DNA from 2 places in the Photobacterium sp. DA100 genome. Region 2 is predicted to be linked to the other one. Evidence: predicted binding sites of a transcription regulator. Region 2 holds the regulator's gene; the other holds the start of a gene.

Region 1 (8,335 bases), 1.6 Mb from region 2:
AAACCCTCGACAATAACGCGTCCGGCACCGGTGCGACCACCTTCCTGGGCATAGCTCCAGGCTTTCTCTACGTCTTGCTGCGACTTGATAACACTTTGGCCTTTGCCAGACGAACTCATTACAGGTTTCACGACACAAGGAATACCGACGTGCTCTACCGCAGCTTTGAAATCGTCATAGTTGTCGGCAAAACGGTAAGGGGAAGTCGTCAGGCCAAGTTCTTCTGCGGCCAGGCGACGGATACCCTCACGGTTCATGGTTAGCTTGGTTGCGTTGGCGGTCGGTACGACATTCAGGCCGTCGGCTTCCAGCTCAACCAGGGTATCAGTGGCAATCGCTTCGATTTCAGGAACAACGTAATCGGGTTTCTCATCGGCAATCAACTGCTTCAGGGCCTCACCATCTAACATGTCAATAACATGGCTGCGATGGGCAACTTGCATTGCCGGTGCATCGGCATAACGGTCAACGGCAATAACTTCCAGACCAAGGCGTTGGCATTCAATGGCGACTTCTTTGCCAAGCTCGCCAGAGCCAAGAAGAAGTACACGCGTTGCGTTTAAGCGGGTGGCAGATCCTAACATTGGAATTCCTTTACTGGAGGTGACGTGAAACTAGTGCGGATCATACAGCAATCACCCATCAACGCAAACGTTTGCGCGTGGTTTTTTAGCGATAGCATAAAATCGTTTTCTATTGGCTAACTCGTTATCAAGCATAGTGTTTGTTGTTGATGCGAACTGGTGGCTTTTTGCTCGCCTTGGCCGGGCGGGAGGAGACAACGAAATCTCAGCAATATTCTGTCATGATTGTCAAAGTTATGTCATTAGTCTGCTTTAGGCTCGAATTTGCCCCGTTTTACCGTTAGATTAGCCGCAGTTTTGTTTGGCAACGACATTGATTACATCATGAAAAAATATCTGCTAGCTCTCGGACTGATGATGGCGGTTCCATTTTCAGCTCAGGCGTCACAAGCTGTCGGCATCTTCTTTGGTAGCCCTATGTCTGGTATCCAGTATAAGCACCATGATTTGCGCTTCTCGCTAGGTATCGACGATTTTGGTCTGGCTTTCGATAAAACCTTTAACCTAGGTTCGCTAACCAAAGATCCAGGTATGAATAACCTTTACACCTTTGTTGGTGCTCAGTACGTAGATAATAAATACAACAAGCTTGGTGTACGCGGCGGGATTGGTTTCCAAGTGCCGGTTGACAGCTTTGAGTTCTATGGCGAGGTCGGCCCAACACTTTACGTGGTTGAAGATGTCGATCTTGAGTTGGAAGGCCAGCTAGGCTTCCGTATTCGCTTCTAAGCGAAATCCCAAGATGCAATTAGCGAGGAGCCATATCGGCTCCTCGTTTTGTTTGGTGTTCTGTTGGGAGTATGGTGGATTACTGGTTGCAGGGTTATTCTTTTTCGATTAAATCGGCCTCTAGGTAATACTTCCTCGCACCATCATGGAGTGGAGCGGTGAGCCCATCCGACACCATCTCCTCTTTCTCTAGGAGGGAAAAAGCGGGATGGAGCTTTTTGAAGGTATCGAAATTTTCGAAAACCGACTTCACCATCTCGTAGACAATCCTCTCGTCCACTGCCGCTGATGACACAAGGGTGGCACCGACCCCGAAGGTTTGCACGTCGTGGTTGTTACCGCGATACATTCTCCCCGGTATGGTTGTCGTGCGATAGAAACTGTTCTCCTCAACCAATCGGTCCACCACAGGGCCAGAGACATCGACAATCACACTCTCGCAGGCTGTCGTCGCTTCCTTGATTGCACCGCTAGGGTGGCCAACGGTATAGACGATGGCATCGATTTTGTTATCGCACAGGGCGTGTGACTGGTAAGACGCCTTTAATTCGCTAACCTGGGCAAAGTCTTTTTTCGTCCAGCCATAGGCTTTCATCAGCATTTCCATCGTATTGCGTTGACCCGAGCCCGGGTTGCCGATGTTCACCCGTTTGCCCTTGAGATCTTCAAAGCGTTTGATGCCCGAGTCGGCACGGGCAACCACGGTAAAGGGTTCGGGATGGATGGAAAATACCGAGCGCAGTGACTTGAACGGGCCTCTGTTTTTAAACTTGCTGGTACCGTTGTAGGCGTGATACTGCCAGTCTGACTGGGCGATTCCCAGATCGAGTTCACCGGTGCGGATGCTGTTAATGTTAAAAATCGATCCTCCGGTAGATTCGACCGAACATCTTATACCGTGTTGACTCCTGCCATTGTTGACCAATCGGCAAATGGCGCCTCCTGTCGGGTAGTAAACGCCGGTTACACCGCCAGTACCGATCGTGACAAAGGATTGGGCATGAGACAGCAAGGAGAGCGATAGCAGAACGCCGCAGAGAAATGAGAAAGTTAAAGCACGCCAAGACATTCCGTAAACCTCATATATGGTTGGTTATATACCCCAGTAACTTCAAAAGGCTTGGTTTAGGGAGAGTGTAGACGGTGGCGATGTGAGACTTGTCGTGGGAATAAGACACCCCAAGCGCATAATGATGTTATGCAGGCTTGGGGGCTTGAGTGCAGAGCAGGGTTAGCTTTCTGCGGGGGCAGCTTTTTTATTTTCCCATTGGGTGATAAAGGCAACGGAGGTAATGATAATCGCAGCGCCAAGCCACAGCCTTCCTGGCGGAACCCAGCCAAATACCAGCCAACCGCCAAGCACGTTCAGGGGTAGCTTCGCGTGATCGAACGGTTGGACAAACGAGGCATCGGCGACAGCATAAGCTTTCGCGATAGCCCATTGGGCCAGTGCCGTTAGCAAGCCAGCTGCGCCAAGCAGCAGCCAGGTGAACCCGGTTTGTGGCAGGGTGAATTCCGGAACGGCCAGGAACAGGTTATACGGGGTAATGAGGATCAGCAGGTATACCACAATGGTGGTTGGTGATTCGCTGGCCGACATTTTCTTTACCATCAATGAGTAGCACGCCCAGAAAAAGGCGGCGGCTACGGGCAGTAATGTCGCCCAGCTGAACCCATCTGACCATGGCTCAAGAATTATCATGGCACCGCTGAAGCCCGCAAGGGTTGCGATCCAGCGTGCAGTGCCGACCTTCTCTTTTAAGAACATGCCTGCGCCAATCGTAGCAAAGAGCGGAGAGGTCATAAGCAGCGCGATCCCTTGCCAGATAGGCACTGGGTAGGCCAGGGCCCAGAGCCAAAGCTGAATACCGACAACCGCTAGCAAGACGCGAAAACAGTGCTGGCCGAAATATTGGGTGCGAAGTGCGTTACGGAGACCGAGGGTTCTTAGCCAGGGAAAAATGGCCACCAAGGCAATGAAATACTGGAATAGGGCAACAGTGGTCGATGGAATGTGGAGAACCATGCTGAGATACTGTGCCAGGCTGTTGACTATCGCAAAAGCCAAGCCGGCAGTAATCATCCAGCTTGCCCCTTGAATCGGGTTGTGTTGATGAGACATGAATTAATGTTTTATTGAGTTTATAACTTGAAAATCATACACCTACCCATAGAAAGAAAAAACTGCTTTCTGCCCGCCAAGGGTTCACAAATACAAAAAAACCGCCCGTAGGCTAACTCCTATCAATTAAGATGCTTGGAGCGAACCACATAGCGAGTTTTACTGATACGAACGGTCCTTGATTTGGGCCGTTTTTTTCGCTCAGGCAAAATATAACGTTTTACTCGCTCTCGCATTGCCCTTAACTTCTTGGGTATTGAGCCGGGCGATGCGATTGCACACCACATTAATTCATCCTGGATATCCCTCAAAGCCATCATAAAACTGATCCGTAAAGGCGACACTTTAGCTTCTTTCGCTATTCGGCTTATTTCCAACCGGACTAGATTATAGGCAATTAAGGTGCCCCAGATCTCCTGCTCAACACCTTCGATTGATTGACTGCGAAGTAGGATCTCATCCTCAAGCATGTCGTGTTTTATCTCCCCGTAACTGTTTTCGATTTCCCATCGTTCGAAGTAAACATTAAGCAAGGATTGCAGGTCATATTTTTTGTCTGTTAGGGACGTCAAAACCCCTTTGATATGATTGGGTTGATCTTTTTCTGGATAAAGCGCAAGTCTAGCCTGCCACTTTTCAGGCAGATGAGGATCTTTTTTGCGAGCTTGTTGAGAAACATTCATTTCTACTATCAAGTCACGCCCGTCTTCATCTAACTGCTCTATGATTGTGTACTTTGTATTGGATTTAATGGGAGTCATCCAGTGGCTAGAACCATGTTGGTTTTGCCAGTTAATCATCAACTCTGCACCTAAATAGCATCGGTCGAAAATAGTAAGGGAGTTGGCTGTTGCAGAGGAAATGAGTTGCTTGGCGTAGCTTTCTTCACCCTTGTAGCTAGGACCAAAAGCGACATTATGGATTAGCCGACTTCGGAGGGAGCAGAGTGCACATAGCCTTACAACTGGGTATTCAGTATGGCGAGTTTTACTGTGCTTAACGTATTGAAAATGCTCTGCAAGGGCTGGGGTATCGTGGGTCCTAAATTGCGTGCCATCTACAGAGAAAAGCTTTAACCCGAACCATGTATCTTCACTATCCTCTGTTTGTACCCAATGCTGTGAAGTTAATGTAAATAGGGCTTCGAGAGGCTTAGCTGTTAACCGTTTTCTTGCTTGGGGGATCGCACTCGGAGCAATGGACTCACCTAGAGAACTGGAAAGCTTAAGGTCTAGCTTATCAAGTACATCGGTAATCGGTCTATCACGGTATAAACCAATCCCAACAACAAGCCAGACCACAAGCTCAGCAGGTAGCTTCCGTCGCCTTAAACTTGCCTTGTTGGTGTCATCGAGTGCTTGTTGAATCCACTCAAGAGGCAACTCTTTTTGAAACAAAGAGAGTGAGTCAGGTGAAGCAAAATCATCAACATCGATCAGCCAATGTGCCAACATAAAAAATACCCTCATACTTAATGTCTGAGGGTATTTTCACTCAACCGTAGGATCATTCAACTGATCAATGGCTTAACTGATCGGTGTTAGCCCGTAGGCGGTTTTTTAATACGATGCGCTTATGCTGCCACATAAGACAACGGAATATCCGGATTCAGCGCTTCTAGTGTCGTCTGCGTATCAGACAGGTGGCTGATAGTACTGTCAGCTTTTTCCACCAGTGCCGCTTCTTCAATGTCAGCCAGTGAATAGCCCGCCATATTCATGTTAACCAGTGCAACCTGAAGAGGAGGAAGGCTAGGGTTGAATGCTGCGTTTTCAGCATACATACCAATGAACGTTTTACCGTCTTTGGCTTTTAGTGCCACACCACTGAAGTTCTTGGTGTAAGGCGCATGAGCACGGTTTGCAGCCTGGCAAGCTAGTTGAACAAGGGCTTCTGTAGCTTCGGTTGTAACGCCATTATCAACTTTAGCCAGCAGTGCATCGGTAATATTCAGATCGGCCGGGCCGAAAGATTCAGGCAAGTATTCCTGTAGCGACTTAGCAGCGCGCTCAGGCAACTGAACGACGAGTTCTTTGGCCGTAGTCAGTTCGTTCATGAACTGGCGGCAGTGGCCACATGGGCTGTAGTTGATGGTGATATCTGAAATGCCGGTTTCGCCTTTCACCCAAGCATGACTGATGGCGGATTGTTCTGCGTGAATCGTTTGGGAAAGGCAAGCACCAACAAATTCCATGTTAGCACCGAAATAAAGCGTACCAGATTGACCACGAACAATCGCGCCAACATAGAAATTAGAGATAGGTGCAACAGAATAAGCGGCCGCAAGCGGAAGTAATGCTACACGCAATTCACTGTCAGTCATGTTGGTTTTCGACATTAACTGAGCAAACACCTCAGGGCTTAAGGTGGCATCGAAATTCTCGGCTTCTAGCACAGGTTTGATTGCAGAAGCTAGATCAGTGGGTAGAGCGCCTAAAGCATCCATTACTTTAGTGTGCATGAGTTTTCACTCCGTCTTGTGTATGGAGAAACATTGTAGGCTTGCTAATCCTATAATTGAGTGATCTCGATCACACTTAACAATGAATCGTTTCATTGTTTGCATTAATGCGAGTCGGGTCACACAGGTTATAAAAAAATTATAGATTATTATCAGTCATTTAGTTTTGTATTCGATTACCAGCACAGCTTAGCTAAACACAGCTATGATGAGCGGAAACAATATTGGCGCCAAAATAGAGGTGATCACACCACAGATCACCAGGGCCAACGAGCTAAATGCCCCTTCCTGATAATTCTCCTCCGCGGCTTTTGCCGTACCCAAAGCATGGGATACCGTACCCATGGTAAGCCCCTTGGCAATTGGCGCTTTGACGCCGATAAGACGAAATAGGGGGTAACCCAGTACCGCGCCAAATAAGCCAGCGATAATTACCATAATAGCGGCAACCGAAGGGAGTCCGCCAACTTGTTCGGCCACCGCCATCGCAATAGGCGTTGTCACCGATTTAGGCAGGATAGATGCCGTCAGCTGCGCATCTGCGCCGAGCGCAAGGGCAATACCGGCGCCGGTGATCATCGACAGTACGCTGCCGATTAAACAGGTAGAGAAAATCACCTTCCACTTTTGGCGGATCTGGCTAAGTTGCTCATACAGAGGGAACGCCAAAGCAACGACTGCGGGCTCGAGTAGGGCATTGATCCATTTGTTCTGCTCAAAATAGGTTTCATAAGGTACCTCCAGCCACATGAGTAGCGGGATGATCACAACCAGGCAGATCAGAAGCGGGTTAACAATCGGATGCTGGATATGTTTTGAAATATAGCGTGCCGTGTAGAACACGACCAAGGTAGTCAGCAGCCAGATCATTGGTTTTCCTTATAGTGTGTTGCCAAGCCAATAACCACGAATACCACCACGCTACTGCCGATAGTGCTGAGAAGAATGGTAAGGGTGTTGTTGGTGAGAAGATCGAGGTAGTTCATTAGGCCGACGCCAACAGGAACGAACAGCAGTGCCATATGGCGAATAAGCAAATGGCAGCCTTGCATTGCCCAGTGGGCGGGGATAATGCCCATTGAGAGAGCGGTGAACAAAATCAGCATGCCGATAATGCTACCGGGAATGGCTAAACCTGTAAGGTGTTGGATGCCTTTGCCTATCATCAGGCAGATAAATATGATGAAAAAAGATCGTAGATAAGCCATGAGCCCTTCAGGTGTGGTAGAAGAAACTCATTTATCATACAAAATAAATGTGATCTAAGCCACACTTAGTTGCCGGTTTTAAGAGGTTTATAAATAGCCGGTAAATGAAGCGACAATGACGGCAAAAGCCATCAATGCCAACACAGCAACAGAGATTTTGTGCACCACACTGGTTTTGACTATTTCTTCTGTGGCAGATCTGAACTCGTGATTGTCGTGCTCTGGTGAAGGCAGGGCTTCTTTCTTTTCGGCTTTGTCAGGTTCATGGACGAGTCGACACATTTTCTCGGGCAGCGGCACCCTGAAGCCGTATTGTGGGACAACCTCAATGGGAATGGCCATTTTCCCCTGGCGCTCGAGTTTTGCGGCCAACGGCTTGAGAATGGTGTTGAGATCGTAATGCTGATTGGTGCCATCCTCATAGGGATCAAGCTGGCTGAACGTTTTGTTATGCAACTGCTCATGGCTGATCACTTCGCCGGCACAATAGCACAGTGCCTCGAGTAATCGAGACTCATGCAAAGTGAGCGGTGTTTCCGTTTTGTCGCGCCATACCAGCAGGTGTACATCTGGCTCGAAGTCGACCTCGGGAAAGCGGAAGCAGCGTGTTAAAGATTGTGTTGTCATATCAATCACTACAATTCATCGTTCGAATCCATGAATGACAATTTCAAATCCATCACTATTTAGTGTTGGTGTTCATGCGGTGTTGCGCAATCTCACAACGAAGAATCATTGGCGATAAAAAGCCCCTTGGCGGCGTGCGCGCAAGGGGCTAATTTTTTCTACATTTATTTCAGTCAGCTAGTGACAGAATCAAACAACAGCAAAGTGCCTAATTTACACCAGTGTTTGTACGTAATCGTAGACAGCTTTTAGGATCTTCATATTCTTCTCGCTCGATTGGTGCTCCATGGCAACGGCTTCGAGGTTTTGAATATACCCTGGAAGGTTCTCTTCGAAGAAATCCTGGCAATGGTGCTTCCAGCGCTGTTGCTCTTGGTAATCCAGTGTCATCGGGAAATTACGGGCACGGTAGCGGAACAGCAGCGGCTTGATGCGCTTGTCGCTGACGTTTAGTTCCAGCTTGCCCAGTTCATCCTCAGGGGTCTTCTGGATGATATCGATGGTTGAGCGATCGGCGTTGGAGAAAAAGCCGTCGTACAGCATGGCGTCGACGTTGTCATGTTTTTCAAACTCTCGCTCGACACTGTATATCGCCAACAGCTTC
Region 2 (8,335 bases):
AGCCGCTGCAGGGCGAGGGCGGTATTGTGTCGCCGACGCCGGAATTTGTGCAGGGGGTCCGCGAGCTGTGTAACAAGCACAATGCCCTGCTGATCTTCGACGAGGTGCAGACTGGCAATGGCCGGACAGGGGATTTCTATGCCTACCAGGGGCTGGGAGTGACGCCGGATATCCTCAGTACTGCCAAATCCCTTGGCGGCGGTTTCCCTATCGGTGCCATGCTGACCACAACCGCGTTGGCAGCGCACCTTAAAGTCGGTACCCATGGGTCGACATACGGTGGTAACCCGTTGGCTTGTGCAGTGGCCGAGGCGGTGGTCAGTGAAGTGACCAAGCCGGAAGTGCTGGCTGGGGTCAAGCAGCGTGAGCAATGGTTCCGCGAAGCCCTTGCAGCAATCAATGCCAAGTATCCGGTGTTTGCCGAAATCCGCGGCAAGGGCTTGCTGCTGGGCGCGGCACTCAACGAGGAGTGGCAGGGCCGGGCAAGAGATATTCTTGTTGCTGCCGGTGAAGAAGGGCTGATGGTGCTGGTCGCCGGGGCTAATGTCGTGCGCTTCACCCCGTCTCTGGTGATTGACAAAGCCGATATCGACGAGGGCATGGCCCGGCTCGAGCGTGCCATCGCCAAAATCTATTCATAAGTTTAGTCAACTGGTTGCGGCTGGCAGGAGCTTGGCCGCTGCCTCCGGCCCTGTGCCGGTATTCTCATTCATTGGCAGCGTTGCTGCAGCTTGCATCAGGAGGGAGTTCGATGCTGGTTATACGTCCTATTACTGCCGCGGATCTGCCGGCACTACTACAGTGCGCGGAAGAGTCGGGCCATGGTTTCACCTCGCTACCGGTTAACGAGGAAATCCTCGCCAACCGGATTCAACACTCTGAAGAGAGCTTTGCCAAGGCGGTGACCCTGCCGGGTTCGGAAGGTTACCTGATGGTGGCGGAAGATACCGAGACCGGGGAAATTGCTGGGACGACGGCGATCGAAGCCGCCATTGGGTTGGATAATCCGTTCTATACCTACCACTTGAGTACCGTAGTGCACTCGTCCCGCCGCCTCAATGTCCACAACGTGGTCAAGGTGCTGACCTTTGGCAATGACTACACCGGCGTAAGTGAGCTTTGTACCCTGTTCCTGCGTCCGGAGTGGCGGCAAGGCCTCAATGGCCGGCTGCTGTCTAAATGCCGTTTCCTGATGATGGCGCAGCACCCCGAGCGCTTTGACAGCACCGTCATTGCCGAAATGCGCGGGGTATCGGATGAAGACGGCCATTCCCCGTTCTGGGAATGGCTCAAAGAGCATTTCTTCTCGATTGACTTCACCCTGGCTGACTACCTGACTGGTATCGGCAAGAAGGGTTTTATCGCCGACCTGATGCCGAAGCTGCCTATTTACGTCAACTTGCTCAGCCCTGAAGCCCAGGCGGTGATCGGAGAAGTACACGAGAAGACCCGCCCGGCACTGCGTTTGCTGGAGAATGAGGGGTTCACCTGCCGCGGCTATGTCGATATTTTCGATGCCGGTCCGACCGTCGAGTGCGATGTCAGAAATATCGAGTCGGTCCGTCACTCGCAAGTATGCCGGGTCGAGATCGGCCAACCGGCCGGGCAGACCGATTGCATTGTCAGCAATACCTCATTTACCCATTTCCGAGCGGTGGTCGACAAGGTCGATGTACTGGATGGCACCGCGCTGCTGAGCCCAGAGGCAGCCAGGGCGTTGGACGTTAAACAAGGGGATCAGGTGCGCCTGATCGCCCAGTAAAGGAGAACATCATGACTCAATGGATTGCAGGTCGCTGGCTCGCCGGCGAAGGGCAGGCGATGCAGTCGCTCAATCCCTATACCGGTGAAGTGGTGTGGCAGGGCCAGACCGCAACGGCTGAGCAGGTCGAGCAGGCTGTGTCTGCCGCGAGGGCAGCCCTGGTGGGCTGGCGCCACACACCGTTGGCCGAGCGCCAGGCGATAGTCGAACGGTTTGCCGAGCTGGTCAAAGCCCATAGCGAGGCCATTGCGGTGGTGATTGCCGAGGAAACCGGTAAGCCGCTGTGGGAGACCCGCACCGAAGCCGGGGCCATGGTCGGCAAGATTGCGATATCGCTGCGCGCCTACCATGAACGTACCGGCGAGAAGCAGAAAGAGGTTGCGGGTACCCAGGCCGTGCTTCGCCACCGCCCGTTGGGGGTGATGGCGGTGTTCGGGCCGTATAATTTCCCGGGGCATTTGCCTAACGGCCATATTGTGCCAGCGTTACTGGCGGGCAATACCGTGGTGTTCAAACCCTCGGATCTGACGCCGAAGGTCGCGGAAGAGACCATGAAGCTATGGCAGCAGGCCGGGTTACCGGACGGGGTTATCAACTTGGTGCAGGGGGCCCGAGAAACCGGGGAAGCCCTGGCTGGCTCGAAAGGGATTGATGGCCTGCTCTTTACCGGCAGTGCCAATACCGGCCACTTGCTGCACCGTCAGTTTGCCGGCCAGCCGGGTAAGATGTTGGCGCTCGAGATGGGCGGCAACAACCCGATGGTGATCTCCCGTCACTTTGGCGAGCTGGATGCCACTGTCTACACTATTATTCAGTCTGCCTTTATCAGTGCCGGCCAACGTTGTACCTGTGCCCGCCGGCTCTATCTGCCGCACGGCACGGAAGGCGATCGCATTTTGGCCCGTTTGATTGAGCTGACCCGGCAAATCCGGGTGGGCGGCCAGTTTGACGAGCCAGCCCCGTTCATGGGGGCGCAAGTCTCGGTCCAGGCCGCCGACAATATCATCCAGGCCCAGTCGCGACTGGTCGAGATGGGCGGCGTCTCGCTGCTGCCGGCGGCCCGTGGCCAGGGGGCGATTGTCACCCCGGGAATCATTGAGGTTAGCCAAATCGCTGAGCTGCCGGATGAAGAATATTTTGGCCCATTGCTGCAGGTTGCCCGCTACCGCGATCTGGAGGAGGCGGTGGAGAAGGCCAATGACACCCGCTACGGCCTGTCGGCAGGCCTGGTGTCGACCGATGACAGCGAGTGGCAGTACTTTATCGAGCATATCCGGGCCGGGATCGTCAATCGCAACCGCCAGTTGACCGGGGCCAGCGGCGATGCGCCATTCGGTGGGCCGGGAGCGTCTGGCAACTTGCGGCCGAGTGCGTATTACGCGGCAGACTACTGTGCGTACCCGATGGCCTCGATGGAAGGTGAGCAGCCGGAGCTACCAGCCCAGCTTTCACCGGGGATCATGCTTTGAGGGCCATCGACAATCATTCACTAGCCAAAGAGGATAGCGAGCACATGGAAAGGGTAGAGCAACTATTTGAACAGTTATGGCAGGATTACATCCAGCGCCTGTGCCCCTCGGCTGCCCAGGTTCACGATCTGCTGACCGAGGAGGAGCCGCTGCTCAACGACCATATTGCGCTGCGGACATTCAACTTGCCGAAGGTCGGTCTTGACCGGCTGGCGGCACCGTTTATCGCGCTTGGCTACAAGCCGTGTGGCCGTTATCACTTCGAGGCCAAGAAGCTGTACGCCGAGCACTTTGAGCACCCCAATCCACTGGCACCCAAAGTGTTTATCAGCGAGCTGATGGTCGGCCAGTTTAGCTCCTTGCTGCAGCAAACGGTCAGGGATCTGGTTGATCAGGTTCCCGAGCAGGCCATGCACGATCCGGCCTTTTTGTATGGTGGCCGATTGTGGGATCTGGACTACGCGACCTATGAGTTGCTGGCGGCAGAGAGCGAATATGCCGGCTGGCTGGCCGCCCATGGTTTCGGGGCCAATCACTTTACTGTCAGCCTCAACCAGCTCGAGCAGTTTACCGAGGTGGCCGAGGTCAATCACCTACTGCGCCATAACGGTTTCGAAATCAATAGTTCGGGCGGTGAGGTCAAGGGCAGTCCCGAGGTGATGCTGGAGCAGTCATCGACCATGGCTGATAGGGTAGAGGTCGGCTTTACCGATGGTGTGTATACCATCCCCGGTGGCTTCTATGAGTTTGCCAAGCGTTATCCGAAGGAAGACGGCGAGCTGTATACCGGCTTTGTCGAGGCGTCGGCTGACAAGATCTTCGAAAGTACCGACGCAGGTTAACGTCGCAGCCCTCGCTGCAGCGGGTAGCGTAAAAGTCCCAAGCCCAAGAGCCTGTGGCCACTTGCTGTCACAGGCTCAGTTCTATGCGTTGTACTAATGCTTGAAACTGTCGAGCGGATAGCCCAAGTGAGCTCCAGGCGAGTGGCGCTTCACCCTCTCGTGCTGCTCGAGGTAGTGGCGGCTGTCACTGAAACCGGTCATTTCGATGGTATCAGGAAGCGGCGAAATGATCCCGCGGTGCAAGTGGTGGGAGCTGTGTGGTGAAAAGCGTTCGATGTCCATACCGGTATTCCATTACAGGTGATGAGGGTTGATATGCACAATGTAGCATTAAGCGGTGTAGATACAAGCATAAAAACAGTGATGCGCTAGACAGTAATGCTGTGTAAGTATGAAAGGGGCGGGCGAGAGGCAATAAAAAAAGCCGCATGATGCGGCTTTTGGCTATCTGCTTGTTCAAACGGGCTGCTTAGCGCGTACCGTAAACAACGATGGTCTTACCGTGGGCTGAGATCAGGTTCTGCTCTTCCAGCATCTTCAAGATGCGGCCCACCGTCTCGCGGGAACAGCCAACAATCTGGCCGATTTCCTGACGGGTGATCTTGATCTGCATACCGTCTGGGTGCGTCATTGCGTCTGGCTGTTTGGCCAGGTTCAATAGTGTCTGTGCGATACGGCCGGTAACATCCAAGAATGCCAAGTCACCTACTTTCTGGCTCGTCACCTGAAGGCGGCTTGCCATCTGTGCCGATAGGCGCATTAGGATATCCGGGTTAACCTGGATAAGCTGGCGGAATTTCTTGAACGAAATTTCTGCTACTTCACAAGGGGTCTTGGCACGAACCCAAGCGGTACGCTCTTGGCCTTCTTCGAATAGGCCTAATTCACCGATGAAGTCACCTTGGTTTAGGTAAGACAGGATCATTTCCTTACCTTCTTCATCCTTGATCAGGACCGCAACAGAACCTTTGACGATGTAGTAGAGCGTCTCTGCTTTTTCACCCGCGTGGATCAAAGTACTCTTTGATGGGTATTTATGAATGTGGCAATGGGAAAGAAACCACTCTAGAGTTGGATCTGTTTGAGGTTTACCTGGAACCATATTACTAACTTCCTCTGCGTTTGTTGCCCAACAACGACGTCCTTCAAAATGAGGCTGGGCCTAATCATAATTAGCTCGTCGTTTAGGATATTCAGTCAACCGCTGGGCTGCAAGCTCACGTGAATAATTAGTTCAGATTTTATCTTTTTTCGGCGCGCTTTTCTTGATATTGATCTATCTGAAAAGGCCATTTTGTAGTCATAAGTGTGCACATGATCACACAGTTGCTAGATAGTGCCCAAAGCCCCTAAAAGTTGTAAGGAGAAAGCAATGCAATCACGAGTGAAATGGGTCGAAAATATGACCTTTCTAGGACAGTCAAATTCTGGCCACAGCGTAGTTATGGACGGTAACGGTGGCGAAAAAGCACCGAGTCCGATGGAGTTGGTATTGATGGCTGCAGGCGGGTGTAGCTCGGTGGATGTGGTTGATGGTCTTAAGTCGGCGGGGCAGAAAATTACCGGCTGCGAAGCGCAGATCTCCTCGGTACGACGCGAGCAGGCCCCGCGCATTTTTACCACGGCCAATTTGCATTTCGTCGTCACTGGTGAAAACTTGGATGAAGCGGTTGTGGCCAAGACGGTAGCAGACTCGTTGGAAAAATACTGCTCGGTATGCCTGATGTTGGGTGAAGGGGTCGAGATGACCCATTCATACGAAGTGCTGGAGCAGCTTTGATCTAGCGGCATTAGTCGAGATCGGCGAGCAGCGCCAGTCGCTGCTCGGCGGTCAGCTCGGTGACGGCCCGGTAGTGGGGATGGTCGATCCCCATTTTCACATGGGCCCCCTGCTTGAGCAGGCTGATGTCTGACTGGCTCAGCTCAAAGCGCAAGAAGTGGACGCTGGATGTTTTGTTCCGGTCTTCCCGGGCTAGGTCCTCGTCGCATATAGGACTTACTCGCTCCCCGCCATTGACTTGGATCCACGTTTTCCGTTCAATACCGACCAGCCGCTGCAGCTGGCGTTTGCGCTCCTCCGGCGCCGGGTACTCGATCATCATCGTAGCCTTCCAATTACTGCCGTCGGGGATCAGCGGATTGTAGGCCGCAAGTTCGTCGGCGATCCCTTCGGGCTCGAAGATCCGCTCAACGCGCAGCATTTCCTGGATCTGGTACTGGATGGTCAGCCTGTCTTCGAAATAGAGCTTTACATCGGGGCCGATCGCGATGCGCCGTGGCTGTTTATGGGCCATTACCCGCTGCCGGAACTCAGGCCGTTGGCGGGCATATACCTCGAGGGACATTAGGTCGGAAGCGGAAAGGGTCATGGGAGCTCCTTGTTGGTTGAAGGTCATAGCCCATAGGCTTTGCGCAGTAAGGTAATGGGATGCTCGGCCTGCTCGATATTGCTGGCCAAATTGGCCAGGTGGGTGGCTGCCATCGGGCAGTCGCTGGTGAAATGATCCAGCGGATGCAGCTCGAGTTTGCGGACCACCGGGCGGCCAATTTTAACGGCGAGCTCATGGCTCTCGACCTTGACCGCGTAAGTACCGTCGTGGCCGGAGCAGCGCGGCTGGGTATGCAGGGTCGTGCCGGGAACCAACTTGAGGATCTCTTCGGTTTTCATGCCGATATTCTGCACCCGCTGGTGGCAGGCGACTTGGTAGCCGATGTCTCCCAGGGGATGCGGAAAGTCGGTGTTGAGCAAGCCGGCCTTGTGGCGGAGCGACAGATATTCAAAAGGGTCGAAGAAGGCGTCCCGCACCCTTAGCACGTCCGGGTCATCCGGAAACAACAGCGGCAGCTCCTGTTTGAACATCAGTACGCACGAGGGGATGGGGGCGGTAAGGTCGAAGCCTTGCTCAACCATGCCCAGCAGCACCGGGATATTGCGTTCCTTGGCCTGGCGGACACTTTCGAGATCTCCCAGCTCCATTTTGGGCATTCCGCAGCACTGCTCGGATTTTACCAGCTCGATGGCGATACCGTTATGCTCGAAGACTTTGAAGAAGTCGGTGCCGACGGCGGGGCTGTTGTAGTTGCCATAGCAGGTGGCGAACAGGGCGATCTTGCCGGTTGTCCCGTTGGCGGGCTGGGGGGCAATCGCCGACGGCACGTTGGGGACGGATTTGCGCAGGGTTCGGCTGTGGTAAGCCGGGACCGGGGCGTCCTTGTGCACCCCGGCTTTGTGCAGTACTCCCCGGAAATGCACATTGTTGTTGAGGGCGTTGACGGTTTTGTCGATGACGGGAAGGGTCGCGGCTTTGCCGACGGCGTCAGTGCTCGACAAGATCTTGTCACGGAGGCTGGCACCATGGTGCTTGAAGTGGTTCGCCTTGGCGCGTAGCATCAGGTGGGGAAAGTCGACATTCCACTCATGAGGCGGAACATACGGGCATTTGGTCATGTAGCACATATCGCAGAGATAGCACTGGTCGCTCACCTTGCTAAAGTCTGCTGGGTCGACGCCGTCAACTTCCAGGGTGGATGACTCATCGATCAAATCGAATAGGGTCGGGAAAGCGTGGCATAGGTTGACGCAGCGGCGGCACCCGTGGCAGATATCAAATACCCGCCCCAGCTCTTGGTTAAGGGCATCGGTGTCGTAAAAGTCTTCACTTTGCCAGTCGATGGCATGGCGGGTCGGGGCTTCTATCCCGCCCTCTTTTTTGTTTTTCATGGCATGGTTCCCGGTAGGGAAGCAGAAGGCACGGCTCCTGCTTCAGGTGCTGCCATAGGCGGACTCAGTCGTCGAGCTGGTCTAGGGCTTTCTGGAAGCGGTTGGCGTGGCTTCGCTCGGCCTTAGCGAGGGTCTCGAACCAGTCGGCAATTTCATCGAAGCCTTCCTCGCGGGCTTTGGCGGCCATGCCCGGGTACATGTCGGTGTATTCGTGGGTTTCGCCAGCAATGGCGGCTTTGAGGTTATTGCCGGTATCGCCCATAGGCAAGCCGGTAGCCGGGTCACCGACCTCTTCGAGGTACTCAAGGTGGCCATGGGCATGACCGGTTTCCCCTTCGGCCGTGGAACGAAAGACGGCTGCGACATCGTTGTAGCCCTCGACATCGGCTTTGGCGGCAAAGTAGAGGTAGCGCCGGTTGGCCTGGCTTTCACCGGCGAAAGCATCTTTGAGGTTCTGTTCAGTGGCGGAGCCTTTGAGAGCCATGGGAAGTCCTCCTCTTGGTAATTATTGAGACATCACTCAATAAGATTAAAGAAGAGA

What was found. The regulator CRP, encoded in region 2, controls carbon source genes, mostly activating them, when cyclic AMP is high. The targets are predictions, from matches to a motif close to TGTGANNNNNNTCACA.
Region 1: cdd (cytidine deaminase) is a predicted target of CRP. The motif match lies at 5,956-5,971, and genes of this name have one in related genera.

The regions. Positions count from the first base shown of each region.
Region 1 is NZ_CP119423.1:1,848,375-1,856,709, forward strand. It holds gene purT (formate-dependent phosphoribosylglycinamide formyltransferase) at 1-584, opposite strand, end outside; gene PTW35_RS08650 (hypothetical protein) at 909-1,313, shown strand; gene PTW35_RS08655 (TAXI family TRAP transporter solute-binding subunit) at 1,408-2,382, opposite strand; gene PTW35_RS08660 (DMT family transporter) at 2,545-3,435, opposite strand; gene PTW35_RS08665 (IS4 family transposase) at 3,558-4,889, opposite strand; gene cdd (cytidine deaminase) at 5,009-5,896, opposite strand; gene PTW35_RS08675 (CidB/LrgB family autolysis modulator) at 6,086-6,766, opposite strand; gene PTW35_RS08680 (CidA/LrgA family protein) at 6,763-7,104, opposite strand; gene PTW35_RS08685 (hypothetical protein) at 7,192-7,731, opposite strand; gene sbcB (exodeoxyribonuclease I) at 7,945-8,335, opposite strand, start outside.
Region 2 is NZ_CP119423.1:225,820-234,154, forward strand. It holds gene PTW35_RS01095 (aspartate aminotransferase family protein) at 1-641, shown strand, start outside; gene astA (arginine N-succinyltransferase) at 752-1,762, shown strand; gene astD (succinylglutamate-semialdehyde dehydrogenase) at 1,774-3,231, shown strand; gene PTW35_RS01110 (DUF1338 domain-containing protein) at 3,276-4,073, shown strand; gene PTW35_RS01115 (hypothetical protein) at 4,167-4,355, opposite strand; gene crp (cAMP-activated global transcriptional regulator CRP) at 4,543-5,175, opposite strand; gene PTW35_RS01125 (OsmC family protein) at 5,446-5,853, shown strand; gene PTW35_RS01130 (DUF3501 family protein) at 5,864-6,442, opposite strand; gene PTW35_RS01135 (heterodisulfide reductase-related iron-sulfur binding cluster) at 6,466-7,794, opposite strand; gene PTW35_RS01140 (rubrerythrin family protein) at 7,859-8,278, opposite strand.